Regions from separate parts of the Pseudomonas fortuita genome, predicted to be linked through region 2. Evidence: riboswitches for the same ligand, from Rfam matches in the RefSeq annotation. Region 2 holds a riboswitch; the other holds the start of a gene.
What was found. A riboswitch is a leader RNA that binds a small molecule or an ion and turns the genes downstream of it on or off. The one in region 2 is predicted to bind thiamine pyrophosphate.
Positions count from the first base shown of each region.

Region 1: another riboswitch for thiamine pyrophosphate. It lies ahead of thiC (phosphomethylpyrimidine synthase ThiC); the one in region 2 lies ahead of OZ911_RS14820 (TenA family protein).

Region 1 is NZ_CP114035.2:5,733,662-5,741,166, forward strand. It holds gene OZ911_RS26240 (NUDIX domain-containing protein) at 1-358, opposite strand, end outside; gene OZ911_RS26245 (RsiV family protein) at 543-1,289, shown strand; gene cytX (putative hydroxymethylpyrimidine transporter CytX) at 1,258-2,541, opposite strand; gene thiC (phosphomethylpyrimidine synthase ThiC) at 2,690-4,570, opposite strand; TPP riboswitch at 4,725-4,831, opposite strand; gene OZ911_RS26260 (TolC family outer membrane protein) at 4,992-6,425, shown strand; gene waaA (lipid IV(A) 3-deoxy-D-manno-octulosonic acid transferase) at 6,578-7,505, opposite strand, start outside.
Region 2 is NZ_CP114035.2:3,213,029-3,220,533, reverse strand. It holds gene OZ911_RS14825 (Ig-like domain-containing protein) at 1-2,263, opposite strand, end outside; TPP riboswitch at 2,514-2,628, shown strand; gene OZ911_RS14820 (TenA family protein) at 2,707-3,354, shown strand; gene tenA (thiaminase II) at 3,351-4,016, shown strand; gene codB (cytosine permease) at 4,377-5,642, shown strand; gene OZ911_RS14805 (PucR family transcriptional regulator) at 5,639-6,856, shown strand; gene codA (cytosine deaminase) at 6,861-7,505, shown strand, end outside.

The sequences.
Region 1 (7,505 bases), 2.5 Mb from region 2:
AGGCACTGAACGTCAGGCCGGCCTCTTCCTCGGCTTCGCGATGGGCGACTTCCTCGGGTTCTTCATCCTTGTCGATCAGCCCGGCAACCATCTCGATCAGCCAGGGGTTACCGACCTTGTCCAGTGCGCCGACGCGGAACTGCTCGATCAGCACCACTTCATCACGCAACGGGTCGTAAGGCAGCACACACACTGCATCGTGGCGCACAAACAGTTCGCGGCTGATCTCGCGGCCCATGCCACCGGCAAACAGCTCGTGGCGCAGGTGCACCTTGTCGAGCTTGTAGAAGCCCTGGAAGCAATTGTCCCGCTTGACGATCTCGACCGCCTTGGGCACCGAATTCAACGTGTCTGACATGGAAATCCTCGTTACCTCAATTACCGCATCGCGCCATCCTACTCTGCACGCTTGCCCGTTTCACCCCTTTCCGGCAACCGTTCGCACACTCGGGACAGCGCGTCTTCACTCTGTTAGCTTAGTGGCGAACTGAAGGCCGCGCAGACGGTCAAAGGCCGACTTTCCCTGTTCTGCAAGGATCACCATGACACTTGTCAAACTGACTTCCGTGGCTGTGCTGGCACTGGCTCTGGGCGCCTGCCAGAGCCTGTTCACGCCCAACTACCGGGCCCCGCTCGAGGTCAAGCGCGACGCCTGGGAGCATGTCAAACCCGGCTGCAGCGAAAGCGACTGCCCGCTGGTGAACATCGACACGGTCCACTTCCCGGCCCTGCCCGCGCTCGACGGCATTGTCGAAAAGCGCCTGCTGCAACTGACCGAAGACAATCAGCATGGCACCGCGCCCAGCACCTTGCAGGCCTACGAACAGCAATACCTGGCCAGTGCCGACAAACGTAACAGCAGTTATTTGCAAGCCAAGGTACGCGAGCAGCATGACGGGCTGGTGATCATCGAATTGTCCAGCTACCTGGACAGTGGTGGCGCGCATGGCATGCCCGGGCGCGGCTTCATCAACTACTCGCGCAAGCTGGACAAGGTGCTGACCCTGCAGGACATGCTTGTGCCAGGCCAGGAGGAGACCTTCTGGAAAACCGTCGAGGAGTCGCACCGGGCCTGGCTGATGAGCGTGGGCATGGACAAGGACGCCGAGTTCGTCAAGACCTGGCCGTTCAAGAAGTCGCCGCACATCGCCCTGACGTACGGCGCGGTAGTGGTCAAGTACGAGGTCTACGCCATCGCGCCCTATTCCATGGGCCACGTGGAACTGAAGATCCCCTACCCGCGCCTGAATGGCGTACTCAAGCCTGAACTGTTTCCCGGCCGCGGCTGAAGCTCAGCAGCCCGTGCAGCACACCTGCCAGTAACAGTGCTGGCAGGGTAGCCCCCAGCTCTGGAGCGTTGGCGGCAATCAGGTGATAGGCCGCCACCCCCGCAAACCAGGCCACCAGTGCCTGCCAGTGCAAGCCACCCACCTGCGCCGGCAGGCGACGACGACGGATCACGTAGTGGTCCATCAGCACCACGCCAAACAGCGGCGCGAACACCGAACCAATCAGCAGCAGGAAGTTTTCGTACTGGGCCAGCGGGGCCAGCAGGGCGATCAGGGTGCACAGTACGCCAATGCCCAGCGCCAGGTGCTCAACCTTCACAGGTACGAGCACGCCGGTGGAAACAGCCGCCGAGTGGATGTCGGCAAAGGCCTTTTCCGACTCGTCCAGCAGAATGAGCAGCAGCGGAATACCCATGCCTGCGCCCGCCAGGGCCAGCAGCAAGGCATTGACTTCGCCACTGGCGGCAAAGGCCAGGGTGTAGGCCACGCCCAGGCTCATCAGCCAGGTGTTGCCGATGAAATAGCCAAGTACCGTGCCGCCGAACACGTGCTTGCCGTTGCGGGCGAAGCGCGAGTAGTCGGCGATCAGCGGCAACCAGGACAGCGGCATGGCGATGACGATGTCAAAGCCCACGGCCAACGACATCGAACCGTCACCGGCGCGGCCCCACAGTTCAGCCAGGTCGGCCTTGGCGAACAGGTTCCAGGTCAGCCACAGGCAGGCGCCCAGCAACACCCAGATACCCCAGGCGCGCAGCACCTTGCGCACGAAGGCCAGCGGCCCGCTGACGGCCAGCAGGGTGGCCAGAGCGCCGAAACACAGGGTCCAGAGCATCGGGCTGTTCCAGGCACTGCCTTCGCCGAACGCCCGCGCGCCCAGCAGGCTGGCGGCATCGCGCATGACAATGATCTCAAATGCGCCCCAACCTACCAGTTGCAGCAGGTTGAGCACAGCCGGCAAGCGCGCGCCATGGCTGCCCAGGCTGAGTTTCAGGGTGCCCATGGCAGAAAGGCCGGTGTCGCTGCCGATGACACCGGCGGCGCCCAGCAACAGCACACCCACGCCGGTGCCCAGGGCGATGGCCAGCACCGCGCTGGCAAGGCCAAGGCCTGGGGCGAGCATGGCGCCGACTTGCAGCACCATCAGGCCGATGCCGAGGGAGAACCACAGCGAGAACAGGTCGCGGGCGCCGAAGATGCGCTGGTGGGTGGGGACCGGGTGGTCGGGGGAGAATTGGCTGGGGGTGGTCATTGTCATGTTCGCCAGAGGAATGGATGGGGCTTCGCCGAGCCATTGTGGGAGCGGGCTTGCCCCGCGAAGGCGTCTGGCCTGCCGAACGCGTTGGCGCAGCTGACGCTTTCGCGGGGCAGGCCCGCTCCCACAAAGGGAAATGACGTTCTTACACTTTGTGGTACAGCTGGCTGCCTTCCTGGCGGAAACGCTCGGCCTGCTCGCGCATACCTTGCTCGACCGTTACATCCACGGCCTCGATCTTGGCGGCGTATTCACGCACTTCCTGGGTGATTTTCATCGAGCAGAACTTTGGCCCGCACATCGAGCAAAAGTGCGCCACCTTGGCCGATTCCTTCGGCAGGGTCTCGTCGTGGAAGGCACGGGCAGTGTCCGGGTCCAGACCCAGGTTGAACTGGTCCTCCCAACGGAACTCGAAACGCGCCTTGGACAGGGCGTTGTCGCGAATCTGCGCGCCGGGGTGGCCCTTGGCAAGGTCGGCGGCGTGCGCGGCGATCTTGTAGGTGATGATGCCGGTCTTGACGTCATCCTTGTTCGGCAGGCCCAGGTGTTCCTTGGGCGTGACGTAGCAGAGCATGGCGCAACCGAACCAGCCGATCATCGCCGCACCGATGCCCGAGGTGATGTGGTCGTAGCCCGGGGCAATGTCGGTGGTCAGTGGGCCGAGGGTGTAGAACGGCGCCTCGTCGCAGCACTCCAGCTGCTTGTCCATGTTCTCCTTGATCAGCTGCATCGGTACGTGGCCAGGGCCTTCGATCATGCACTGCACGTCGTGCTTCCAGGCGATTTTGGTCAGCTCGCCGAGGGTTTCCAGTTCACCGAACTGCGCGGCGTCGTTGGCATCGGCGATCGAGCCAGGGCGCAGGCCATCACCCAGCGAGAAGCTGACGTCGTAGGCCTTCATGATTTCGCAGATTTCGTCGAAGTGCGTGTAGAGGAAGTTTTCCTTGTGGTGCGCCAGGCACCACTTGGCCATGATCGAGCCACCGCGGCTGACGATACCGGTGACGCGCTTGGCGGTCAGCGGCACATAGCGCAGCAGCACCCCCGCGTGGATGGTGAAGTAGTCCACGCCCTGCTCGGCCTGCTCGATCAGGGTGTCGCGGAACAGTTCCCAAGTCAGGTCCTCGGCCACGCCATTGACCTTTTCCAGGGCCTGGTAGATCGGCACGGTACCGATTGGCACCGGCGAGTTGCGAATGATCCACTCACGGGTTTCGTGAATGTGCTTGCCGGTGGACAGGTCCATGACCGTGTCCGAACCCCAGCGAATGCCCCAGGTCAGCTTGGCCACTTCTTCCTCGATCGAGGACCCGAGGGCACTGTTGCCGATGTTGCCGTTGATCTTCACCAGGAAGTTGCGGCCGATGATCATCGGCTCCACCTCCGGGTGGTTGATGTTGGCCGGGATGATCGCGCGCCCGCGGGCGATTTCCTGGCGGACGAATTCGGGGGTGATTTCTTTCGGGATGTTGGCACCGAAGCTGTGGCCGGCGTGCTGCTCGTTCAGCAGGCCAGCGGCGCGGGCTTCTTGCAGCTTCATGTTTTCGCGGATGGCTACATATTCCATCTCGGCGGTGATGATGCCCTGGCGGGCATAGTGCATCTGCGAGACGTTGGCGCCGGCCTTGGCACGGCGCGGGTTGCGCACGTGGGCGAAACGCAACTTGGCCAGTTCGGCGTCGTTCAGGCGCTGCTGGCCAAAGTCGGAGCTGAGCCCGCCCAGGCGCTCGGTGTCGCCGCGGGCCTCGATCCACGCCGAACGCACGTCGGCCAGGCCCTTGCGCACGTCGATGATGACGTTGGGGTCGGTGTACGGGCCCGACGTGTCGTAGACCAGTACCGGCGCGTTGGTCTCGCCACCGAAATCGGTCGGGGTATCGTCCAGGCTGATTTCACGCATGGGCACGCGAATGTCCGGCCGCGAGCCTTCGACATAGATTTTGCGCGAGCGCGGGAACGGTTGCACGGACTGCTGATCGACTTGTGCCGATTCGCTGAGGTTGATCGCTTTTTCTTGTTTGGTCATCACAGGCTCTCCAGACGGCTTCCTAGCAGTGGAATGTCGGGGAGAACCTGAAAAACGCGGACGCACCCATGAAGGCGTGCAGTGCCGGATAGGGGGTGCCTGAAGCTGCATGCAGCTGCGACATTCCCGGACCTGGCACAAGAGGCTCCCCGGGAAGGCGAGCAATCTTGTTCCCTACGCAGGCGCTAACCTGATCAGGTTCAACGGGATCCGCACCTCTGCGATCTCAGCCTTTGCTTCAAGGCACCCCGACAAGAACATGCGCAGTCTAGACTGGAGTGGTCGGCAAAGCCAAGCGGGTAAATGCGCGGATGATGAAAGGCACACCGAGCGATTGTTGCCGGGTGCGCATGGCACTACACTGGCCCATCGCTCGATACTCAACAGTTCAGTAATTAAATTTCGTACAAGGATTGCCTCTATGCTGCGCAAACTCTCACTGGCGATAGCCGTGTCTTGTGCGTCCAACGGAATGGTCTGGGCAGCGGATATGCTCCCGACAGTTAAAACCGACCTGGTCAGCGTTTATCAGGAAGCGGTAGACAACAACGCCGACCTGGCAGCAGCACGCGCCGATTATGGCGCCCGCCGCGAAGTAGTACCGCAGGCCCGCGCCGGGTTGCTGCCGAACCTGTCGGCCGATGCCGAAATGATGAACACCCGCACCAAGCTGGACGAGCCCTCCATCACCTCCAACCGCAGCGGCAATTCATGGAGCGCAACCCTGGCCCAGCCAATCTTCCGCGCTGATCGCTGGTTCCAGCTGCAGGCCGCCGAAGCGGTCAACGAACAGGCAGCGCTGGAGCTGTCGGCCACTGAACAGAACCTGATCCTGCAAACCGCGCAAAACTACTTCGCCGTGCTGCGCGCGCAGGACAACCTGGCCGCGACCAAGGCTGAGGAAGCCGCGTTCAAGCGCCAGCTGGACCAGTCCAACGAACGCTTCGATGTGGGCCTGTCGGACAAGACCGACGTGCTGCAATCCCAGGCCAGCTACGACACGGCGCGGGCCAACCGGATCATCGCCGAGCGCCAGGTGCAGGATGCCTTTGAAGCGCTGGTTACCCTGACCAACCGTGAATACACCTCGATTCAAGGCGTGGTGCATACCCTGCCCGTGCAGGTACCCACGCCAAACGACGCCAAGGCTTGGGTCGAAACCGCCGGCCGCCAGAACCTCAACCTGCTGGCCACCAACTATGCGGTTTCTGCTGCTGAAGAGACCCTGCGCCAGCGCAAGGCCGGCCATGCGCCGACCCTGGATGCCGTGGCCAAGTACCAGAAAGGTGACAACGACAGCCTCGGCTTTACCAACCCTTCGCAACTGGGCGTGCGCTACAGCGGCGATGTCGAACAGACCAGCGTTGGCCTGCAACTGAACATCCCGATCTACAGCGGAGGCCTGACCAGCTCGCAGGTACGCGAGGCATATCAACGCCTGAGCCAGAGCGAACAGCAGCGTGAAAGCCTGCGCCGCCAGGTGGTGGAAAACACCCGCAACCTGCACCGCGCGGTGAACACCGATGTAGAACAGGTACAGGCGCGCAAGCAGTCGATCATCTCCAACCAGAGCGCGCTGGAAGCCACTGAAATCGGCTACCAGGTAGGTACCCGCAACATCGTCGATGTGCTCGATGCCCAACGCCAGTTGTACACCTCGGTGAGGGATTACAACAACAGCCGCTATGACTACATCCTCGACAACCTGAGCCTGAAGCAGGCGGCCGGCACCCTGAGCCCGCAAGACCTGCAAGACCTCAAGCGCTACCTGAAACCGGACTACAACCCGGACAAGGACTTCCTGCCGCCAGACCTGGCTGCGGCAGCGGCCAAGAACTTTGAGCGTCGCCCTTGAAATAGGGGCGTATTTCTCACAGACCGGGTTGCTTTCGATGGCCTCATCGCCGGCAAGCCAGCTCCCACAGGTTCCTCACTGGCCTCAAACCCTGTGCAGTACCTGTGGGGGCTGGCTTGCCGGCGATGAGGCCAGGACAACCAAAGCAAACGTCAGCGGACAAGCGCATCCAGGCCATCGAGCAAGCGCTGCAACGCGCCCTGATTGGCCCGCATCACCGCCCTGCCCGCCTCGCCCATGCGCTGCGCATCCTGCGGCAACTCGACCAGCCGCCGCACCGCACCGGCCAGCCCGTCGGCATCGTCCACCTGCTGCAACGCCCCCGCTTCACGCAACATCGCGCTGATTTCGAGGAAGTTGAACACATGTGGCCCCATGAGCACCGGCAAGGCCAGCGCCGCAGGCTCCAGCGGGTTGTGCCCTCCCGTCGGCACCAGGCTACCGCCGACAAAGGCGATATCGGCCAACGCATAGAGGAACAGCAACTCCCCCATGGTATCGCCCAGCAACACGCGGGTCTGGGCATCGACCGGCGCTGCAGAAGAACGGCGCACGGTGGTGAATTGCTCGCTGCACAGCGCATGCACCGCAGCAAACCGCTCAGGGTGACGCGGCACGAGGATCAGCAAGGCATCGCCATGCACCTGCAACAACTGCCGATGAGCCTGCAGAATCAGCGCATCTTCACCGTCATGGGTACTGGCGGCAATCCACACCGGGCGCTGCTCGGCCCCCCACTGCTCACGCAATGCCTTGGCACGCGGTAGCAGTTGCTCATCGATCTTCAGGTCGAACTTGATCGAGCCGGTGACTTTTACGCATTCAGGGCGTGCGCCCAGATCACGGAAGCGCTGAGCCTCGGTTTCAGTCTGCACGGCAATCAGACTCATCTCGGCCAGCATCGGCCGGGTCAGCCTGGCAAAGCGCCCGTAGCCGCGTGCCGAGCGCTCGGACAATCGTGCATTGGCCAGCGCCACCGGAATCCCGCGTTTGGCACACTGGTGAATGTGGTTGGGCCACAGTTCGGTTTCCATGATGATGCCCAGCTTCGGCTGGACATGGTCGAGAAAACGCCCCGCA
Region 2 (7,505 bases):
GGCCAAAGATGAACGCGCGGTGGCGGGCATCCTTGAGTCTGGCCTGGTCGGTCGCGGCGCTGCGGTCAATGGGCAGTGGCAGCATTTTCAGGCCTGCGGCCTTGCCTGGCTTGGCGGGCTCGTAGGCCACCGGGTCCATGCTCAGGTCCTGGCCGGTGTAGGGCTGCACCAGCAGTTGCAGAAACTTGCCGACTGCTGGGTCGCCTTTGTCCCACTGCGGGCCTTTGTTGGTCTGCTTGATCACGGCTTTGTACTTTTCCGACAGCACGTCGGCCAGCGAAATCGTACCTTCCGGGCCCTTGCCGGTGCGATGCTCTTCCAGGTTGACGAAGTACAGCTTGTCGCCTGCCTTGATGCCATTCTTGGCAAAGTTGATGATGATGTCGTAGCGCTCGGCGATGCCTTGCAGCGGCAGGATGCCATGGTTGTCCTGCAGGTTGCCGTCGCCGTTCAGGTCCATGGTCCCGTCGAAGGGCACGGCGTGTTCCATGATGTTGCCGTCGTTGGCGATCATGTGGAACGGCACCCGGGCATACGACAGGTTGGAGCCGGAGGGGCCTTTGAACTCCCCACTGGTACCGGCAATTTCCCGCACCACGGCAAACTTGAAATAGCGCGACACCGAGCCGTTGAGGATGCGGAAGCGGTAGCTGCGCGCCCGCACCTTGAGCCTGGGCTGGTACTGCCAGTTGACCAGAATCTGGTCACCGAGGAAGCCATCGGTGTTGAACGGGTTGAACCACAGCTGGCCGTTGGCATCCCAGGCCTTGTCGGCAATCACCAGGTTGACGTCGTAGTCACGGTTACCCCATGGCATGCCGGAGCCACTGGGGAAGCGCAGGTTGACGCCATCCTGCAGCGCCTCGTTACCGCGGTCCAGGGCGCTGTAGTAGTTCATCATCACGGCGTTGCCCTTGTAGACGTTCTGTGCCGTGAAATCCATCATGTGGTCGTGGAACCAGTGGGTGCTCATGGTTTCACGCCAGTCGCCGCGAATCTTGATGCTGCCGTTCTGGCAGGCTTTCAGGCCCGGCGTGCCGTCGTTGACGAACAGGGTTTCGCCCGGTGAGCAGGGGAAGGCTGCCCGCGGATCCTGGGCACGGGTGTTGATGGTGTCGTAGCCGGCCAGTTGCACTGGCCAGCGGTAGTCGTAGTACTGCCCCGGGAAGAAGTAGGCGTTGGCGAAGCCATCGCTCTCTGCCGGGGAGTGGCCATTGTGCTCGTGCGTCGAGATGGTGTGCAGGCCAAAGCCACCGTTGGCCGAGGGGTCGATGGGCAAGGCGTTGTAATGGCGCATCAGGATCGGCTGGCCGTAACGCACCATCAGCAGTTTGGGCGGGAAGGTGCCGTCGAATGTCCACAGTGATTTGTGGTTCTGCAAGGGCATATTCGGGTGAAAGCGCGTGTCAATGCCCTTGGTGGTGCCCAGCGTAGTGGGGATGTCGGAGGTCTGGTAGTACAGGCCGCCGGGTGCAAACTCGCCAGACGCATAGTTATGCAGCTGTTTGCGATCACGCAGACCGAGGTTGATACGCGCCCCGGCCTGGGCGGTCTTGAACGCCGCCTGCGGGTAGAACTCGTTCCAACGCTGGTGCGACCAGGCTTTTCCTGGTGGCCGGCCTTCAGCAGGCGAGCCGACCGGCTGGCGGTTGAGGAACATTTCGATCTGCGCCTTCCAGGGGTTGCGGTCCAGCACATTGGCGTACTGGCTCGGGTACGGATACAGGCCGGGCTGCTTGAGGAACGCTTCCAGGGCCGTACCACTTGGCCCGCTGCGCGCGACGACGTTGGGGTCCTGCGCCGGGGCCGCGCCGAGGGTGGGGGCGGGAAAGGTAAGCTCCGGCGCCGGCGTGGTCGGGTCGAGCTTCTCTGGCCCGAATTCTTCGAACAGCAACAATTGCTGGGTGAAGGGTTGGGCTCCGAACAGTGGGCTGGGTTTGCCGTTGGTGGGGTACCTGTCCGAGGTTTGCAGTGCAGGCGGCAGCACGTTGTCGATACGCACTGTATCGCGGTCGCCGTGCGCGCCATCGACCAGCTCCAGCGCGCCTTCGTTGGCTTCGGGCAAGGTACTGAGGTTGAGCAAGGCCGGGGTCGGGTCAGCCGGTTGCTCGGTGTAGGCCGACGGGTCGGTCGGCGGCGGCTGACTGTTGTCGTCAAGGGGCGAGGCCATGACCGTGATCAGCCCGAGGCTGACCATCAGCGCAGTGACTGAAGAAAGCTGGAATGCGTACCTAACAGGGTGGATCACGGCATGTGTTCTCATTGCCTTGTGCCTCGCTCGCGGCTGCATGGCTCTAAGCCATCAATGGCGTTTTGCCCGATAAAAGGCCCTGAGCAACGGCTGTGCCAACAACTGTTTCAGTAATGCTTTGTTAAACAAATCCTTGTGGCACCTGAGGTGCGCTAAATGACGGGGCGTCAAGAATGGGTATAAGTCCCCACTAGCGGGGACCCAATGCCCACTGGATGGGTGGATTGGGGCGTGACACACCCGGCGCGCTGCGGTATATGTGTGGGCTACCAAGGGGAGCCCGGCAAAGGGCTGAGAAACCGCTGAACGCTGCAGCGCGGTGACCCTTCGAACCTGATCCGGATCATGCCGGCGAAGGGATGGGGCTTGTAACCTGCCTTTTTGCCGGCCTCACTGCGAGGCCCGTCCATGTCAACTGCCAAGGTCTCGCTGTCACCTTCATCAAGGACAGCATCATGACCGAACGTTTCAGCCAGTCACTGCGCCGCCAGAGCGAACCAACCTGGTCGGCGGCCGTTGGCCACCGTTTCGTGACCCAATTGTGCGACGGCAGCCTGCCGGACCCGATCATGGTCGACTATCTGGTGCAGGACCATCGCTTTCTCGACAGCTTCCTGACCCTGCTGGGCGCAGCCATCGCCACCGCCGATACATTCGAGGCGCGCCTGCGCTTCGGCCGCTTTGCCGGGATGATTTCCAGCGATGAAAACACCTACTTCCTGCGGGCCTTCGAGGCGCTGGATGTAAGCCCGGCGCAACGTAGTGAGCCGGCCGATACGGCGCCGACTGCAGGGTTCAAGGCCATCATGCGCGAAGCGGCAGCCACCCGCTCCTATGCAGCAGCGCTGGCGGTACTCAATGTTGCCGAAGGCCTGTACCTGGACTGGGCGCTGAAAGCGCCGAAACCCATGCCGCAGAACTTCGTCCATGCCGAATGGATCACCCTGCACGACAACCCGGCATTCCAGGCCTTCGTTGCCTTCCTGCAGGCCGAACTGGACCGTGTCGGCCCGCAGCACGCCGCACTGGCCAGTGACTTCTACCAGCGCACGGTTGCGTTGGAACTGGCCTTCTTCGATGCCATCTACCCGCAGAGCAAATGAGCATGGATATCTTCGATCGCCTCAAGGCCGCAGCCACGCAACAGTGGCGCCGTTACGTAGACCATGATTTCGTGCGGCAGATGGGAGAGGGCACGCTGAGCGAGGCCGCGTTCCGGACGTACCTGGTGCAGGATTACCTGTTCCTGATCCAGTTCGCCCGCGCCTGGGCGCTGGCGGCCTACAAGAGCCGCCGGCCGGACGACATCCGCGCCGCGCAGGCCGGGTTGGCGGCAATTCTGGATGAAACCGAACTGCATGTGCGCCTGTGCGCCCGCTGGGGGCTGACCCAAGCCGACATTGAGGCCGCGCCAGAACACCAGGCCACGGTGGCATACACCCGCTACGTGCTGGACTGCGGCGCTGCCGGCGACCTGCTGGAGCTGCACGTGGCACTGGCACCTTGCGTGATTGGCTATGCCGAAATAGGCCGGACCCTGGCCGAGCAGATTGGTGATTTGAGCAACCACCCGTACCGCGAGTGGATTGGCGAGTATGCCGGGGAAGGCTACCAGGGGGTGGCGGCGGCAGCGCGCAAACACCTGGATGAGCTGGCGGCGCGGAGCATGACCGAGCAGCGGTTTGCCGAGTTGGTGGGAATTTTTGGCCAGGCGTCCAGCCTGGAGGCGGACTTCTGGCAGATGGGGCTGGACGGGGTGGCGTAGCCCCCCGGGGCCGCTTTGCGCCCCATCGCCGGCAAGCCGGGCTCCCACAGAGACCGCGCAATGCTCGAAGGGTTGTACCGTACCTGTGGAAGCCTGGCTTGCCGGCGATGGGCTGCGCAGCAGCCCAAAAGTGCTTGGTCGACTGGGTGAATCCTACCCAGCCCAAGCCCGCTTTGGTGCATGAATGCCTCAAAATAAGTCGTCCGGCACACTTTCACAGCGCATAAAAGCGACTTTACTGTTCACAGTGCACATTGATGTCTGGGCTGCTTGCCCGATTTGATCACGGGTATCGGGGCTCGAAAAAGCGGCCCGCATATTGCTCTTCCAGCTCCCAACTACTACCCGGAGCCCCGTGCAATGAGCTCACCCAGCGAATTCCCCCTCAGCGAAGCCCCGCAGTCTGCCCGCAAAGGCCTGCTGCCGATTGCCATGGTCCTGTTCAGCTTTACCTTTTTCACCGGCACGATGTTCGCCGGCGGCAAGCTGGGCATGGCCTTCAATTTTGTCGACATGTTGTGGGTAGCCGCCCTCGGCAACAGCCTGCTGGCCTTGTATGCCGCTGCGTTGGCATTCATCGCCTCGCGCAGCGGGCTGAACACCGTGTTGATGGGGCGTTTCTGTTTTGGCGAAGCTGGCAGTCGGCTTTCGGACTTTCTGCTGGGTTTCGCTGAACTTGGCTGGTACGCCTGGGGCACAGCCACCGTGGCCATCGTGCTGGTCAAACTGTTGGGGTTGGCGGAAGGTTTCAGCGTACCGTTGATGGTGCTGTTTGGCCTGGGCTTCAGCATTACTGCCATCATCGGCTTCAAGGGGCTGGACGTGCTGTCGCGAGTATCGGTGCCATTGATGTTCGTGCTGCTGCTGGTGTCGATGTACATTGCCACCCGCGATGTTGGCGGCTTTGCCGGCCTGGCCGCAGTGGTGCCGCACGAAACCATGACCTTTTCGGCAGCGGTGACCATGGTCTTCGGCACCTTCGCCAGTGGTGCCACCCAGGCCACCAACTGGACACGGCTGTCGCGCAGCGGCCGGGTGGCGGTGACCGCCAGCGTGGTGGCATTTCTCCTTGGCAACGGCCTGATGGTGGTGGCCGGTGCCTGGTGCGCGATGGTTTACCAACAGGCCGATATCGTCGAGGTAATGATGCTGCAGGGTTTGTCGTTCGCAGCGGTGGTGATGCTATGCCTGAACCTGTGGACCATCCAGGGGCCGACCATCTACAACGTGTCCGCGGCCGCCTGCCATTTGTTGCGCAGCGAGCGCCGGCGCACGGCAACGCTGGTGGCGGCGGGGGTTGGCATTGTGCTGGCGATGGGTGGCATGTACGAAATGCTGATCCCGTTCCTGGTGCTGCTGGGCTCGATCATTCCACCGGTGGGCGGGGTGATCATGGCTGATTTCTGGTATCGCCACCGCGGCAAGTACCCGGCACTGGGCATGGCAAGCCTGCCACGTTACAACCTCACCGGGCTGTTTGCCTATGCCGTGGGCGCGGTACTGGCGTACGCCTCGCCGTGGGTCGCTCCACTGGTGGGTATCGGCGCCTCGGCCCTGTGCTACATCGTCATCCTCGAACTTGGCGCACGCCGCCGGGCTCCGGGTCAGGCGGGTGTCGAGCCGTGAGCCTGGCGCTGGACGAGATTCTGCATTTGCCCGGCCTGCACGATATGCGCGTGCTGGCCGGGGCGCGCAACCTGCAACGGCGGGTACGCTGGCCCTATGTGGCGGAAAACGAAGGTATCGCCGAATGGGTAATGGGCGGTGAGCTGGTGTTCGTCACTGGCATCAACCACCCGCGCGGCGAGGCCAACCTCCTCAGCCTGGTGGAAGATGGTGCCGCAGTGGGCATCGCCGGCATGGTTATCCTCACTGGCGGCAGCTTTATCCAGTGCGTCCCTGCGGCTGTCATCGCGCGTGCCGAACAACTTGGCCTGCCGCTGATCGAGCAGCCCTATGCGCTGAAGATGGTCGTGGTCACCCACCTGATCGGCACGGCCTTGGTGCAGATGAGCCAGGTACGTCGCTCGCGTCACGATATCCTCGGCCAGCTGCTGACTGGCGACTACCCGAGCCTGGCCATTGCCCGGCAACGGGCAACGCATCTGCAACTGACACTGGATGAGCCGCGGCGCTTGCTGGCTTTGCGCCTGGCGGGCGTGGATGGTTTGTTCGAGCGCCACGGGCTGAGCCACGGCGAGCGGACCTGGCAAGCTACCCGCCAGGCATTGGAAGATCAGCTGCAAGCCTGGTGCCGCCAACGGGCAGGGAGCGTGATGGCACAGCTGCCGGGTGATCTGTTCGTGGTACTGCTGGCCGATGCGCACGACTTGCCCGAGACCTTGGCTGGGCTTTATCGGCAGTTGCAGGCAGTGACGGGTGAACTGAGCCTGCACATGGGCTTGTCGAGCCTCGCCGACGACTGTGCGCACTACCGTCAAGCCCTCAATGAGGCGCGCCAGGCCTTGGACGTAGCGCAGCACTTGCGCCCGGCCAACGGCTATTGCAACTTCAGCGAACTGGGGGTGCTGCGCCTGCTGCAAGGCATCGTCGACCGCTCGCTGATCGACGACTTCGTCAGCCGTACGCTCGGCCCGTTGATCGCCCCTGGGCGCAAGCAGGCCAACGCCCTGGTGCACACCCTCGACGCCTTGCTCATGGAGAACGGCAACGGGCTCAAGGCCGCGCAGCGCCTGGGGCTGCACCGCAACACCATTAATCAGCGCATCCAGCGCATCGAACAACTGAGCGGGCAGTCCATCGACGACCCGCTTTTTCGCATGAATGCTTCGGTCGCCATGCTGGTATGGCGCATGAGCGAAGCCCACGGCAAGGAGTAACAGCATGAACATCCTCAACGCACGCCTGCGCGGCAAGCCTGGCCTGTTCCGCATCGAACTGAATGGTGAGCGCATTGCCGCCATCACGCCCCAGGGCGGGGTGCAAGCGCCTGGCGCTGGCGATGACCTGGACGCTGGGCAAAATCTGGTGGTGGCCCCTTTTGTCGAGCCGCACATCCACCTGGACGCGACCCTAACGGCCGGCGAACCCAGGTGGAACATGAGCGGCACCCTGTTCGAAGGCATCGAGTGCTGGGCCGAGCGCAAGGAGCTCACCACCCACGATGACATCAAGACCCGTGCGAAAAAAACCATCGGCATGCTGGTGGACCACGGTATCCAGCATGTGCGCACCCATGTCGATGTCACCGACCCGCAACTTACCGCACTCAAGGCCATGGTCGAGGTGCGTGACGAAGTACGCGAGCTGGTCGACTTGCAGATTGTGGCCTTCCCGCAGGAAGGCATCGAGTCCTACGCCAACGGCCGGGCGCTGATGACCGAAGCAGTGGCGATTGGCGCCGATGTGGTCGGCGGCATTCCCCATTTCGAGAACACCCGCGACCAGGGCGTGACGTCGGTGAAGTTTTTGATGGACCTGGCCGAGCGCACCGGTTGCCTGGTGGACGTGCACTGCGATGAGACCGAC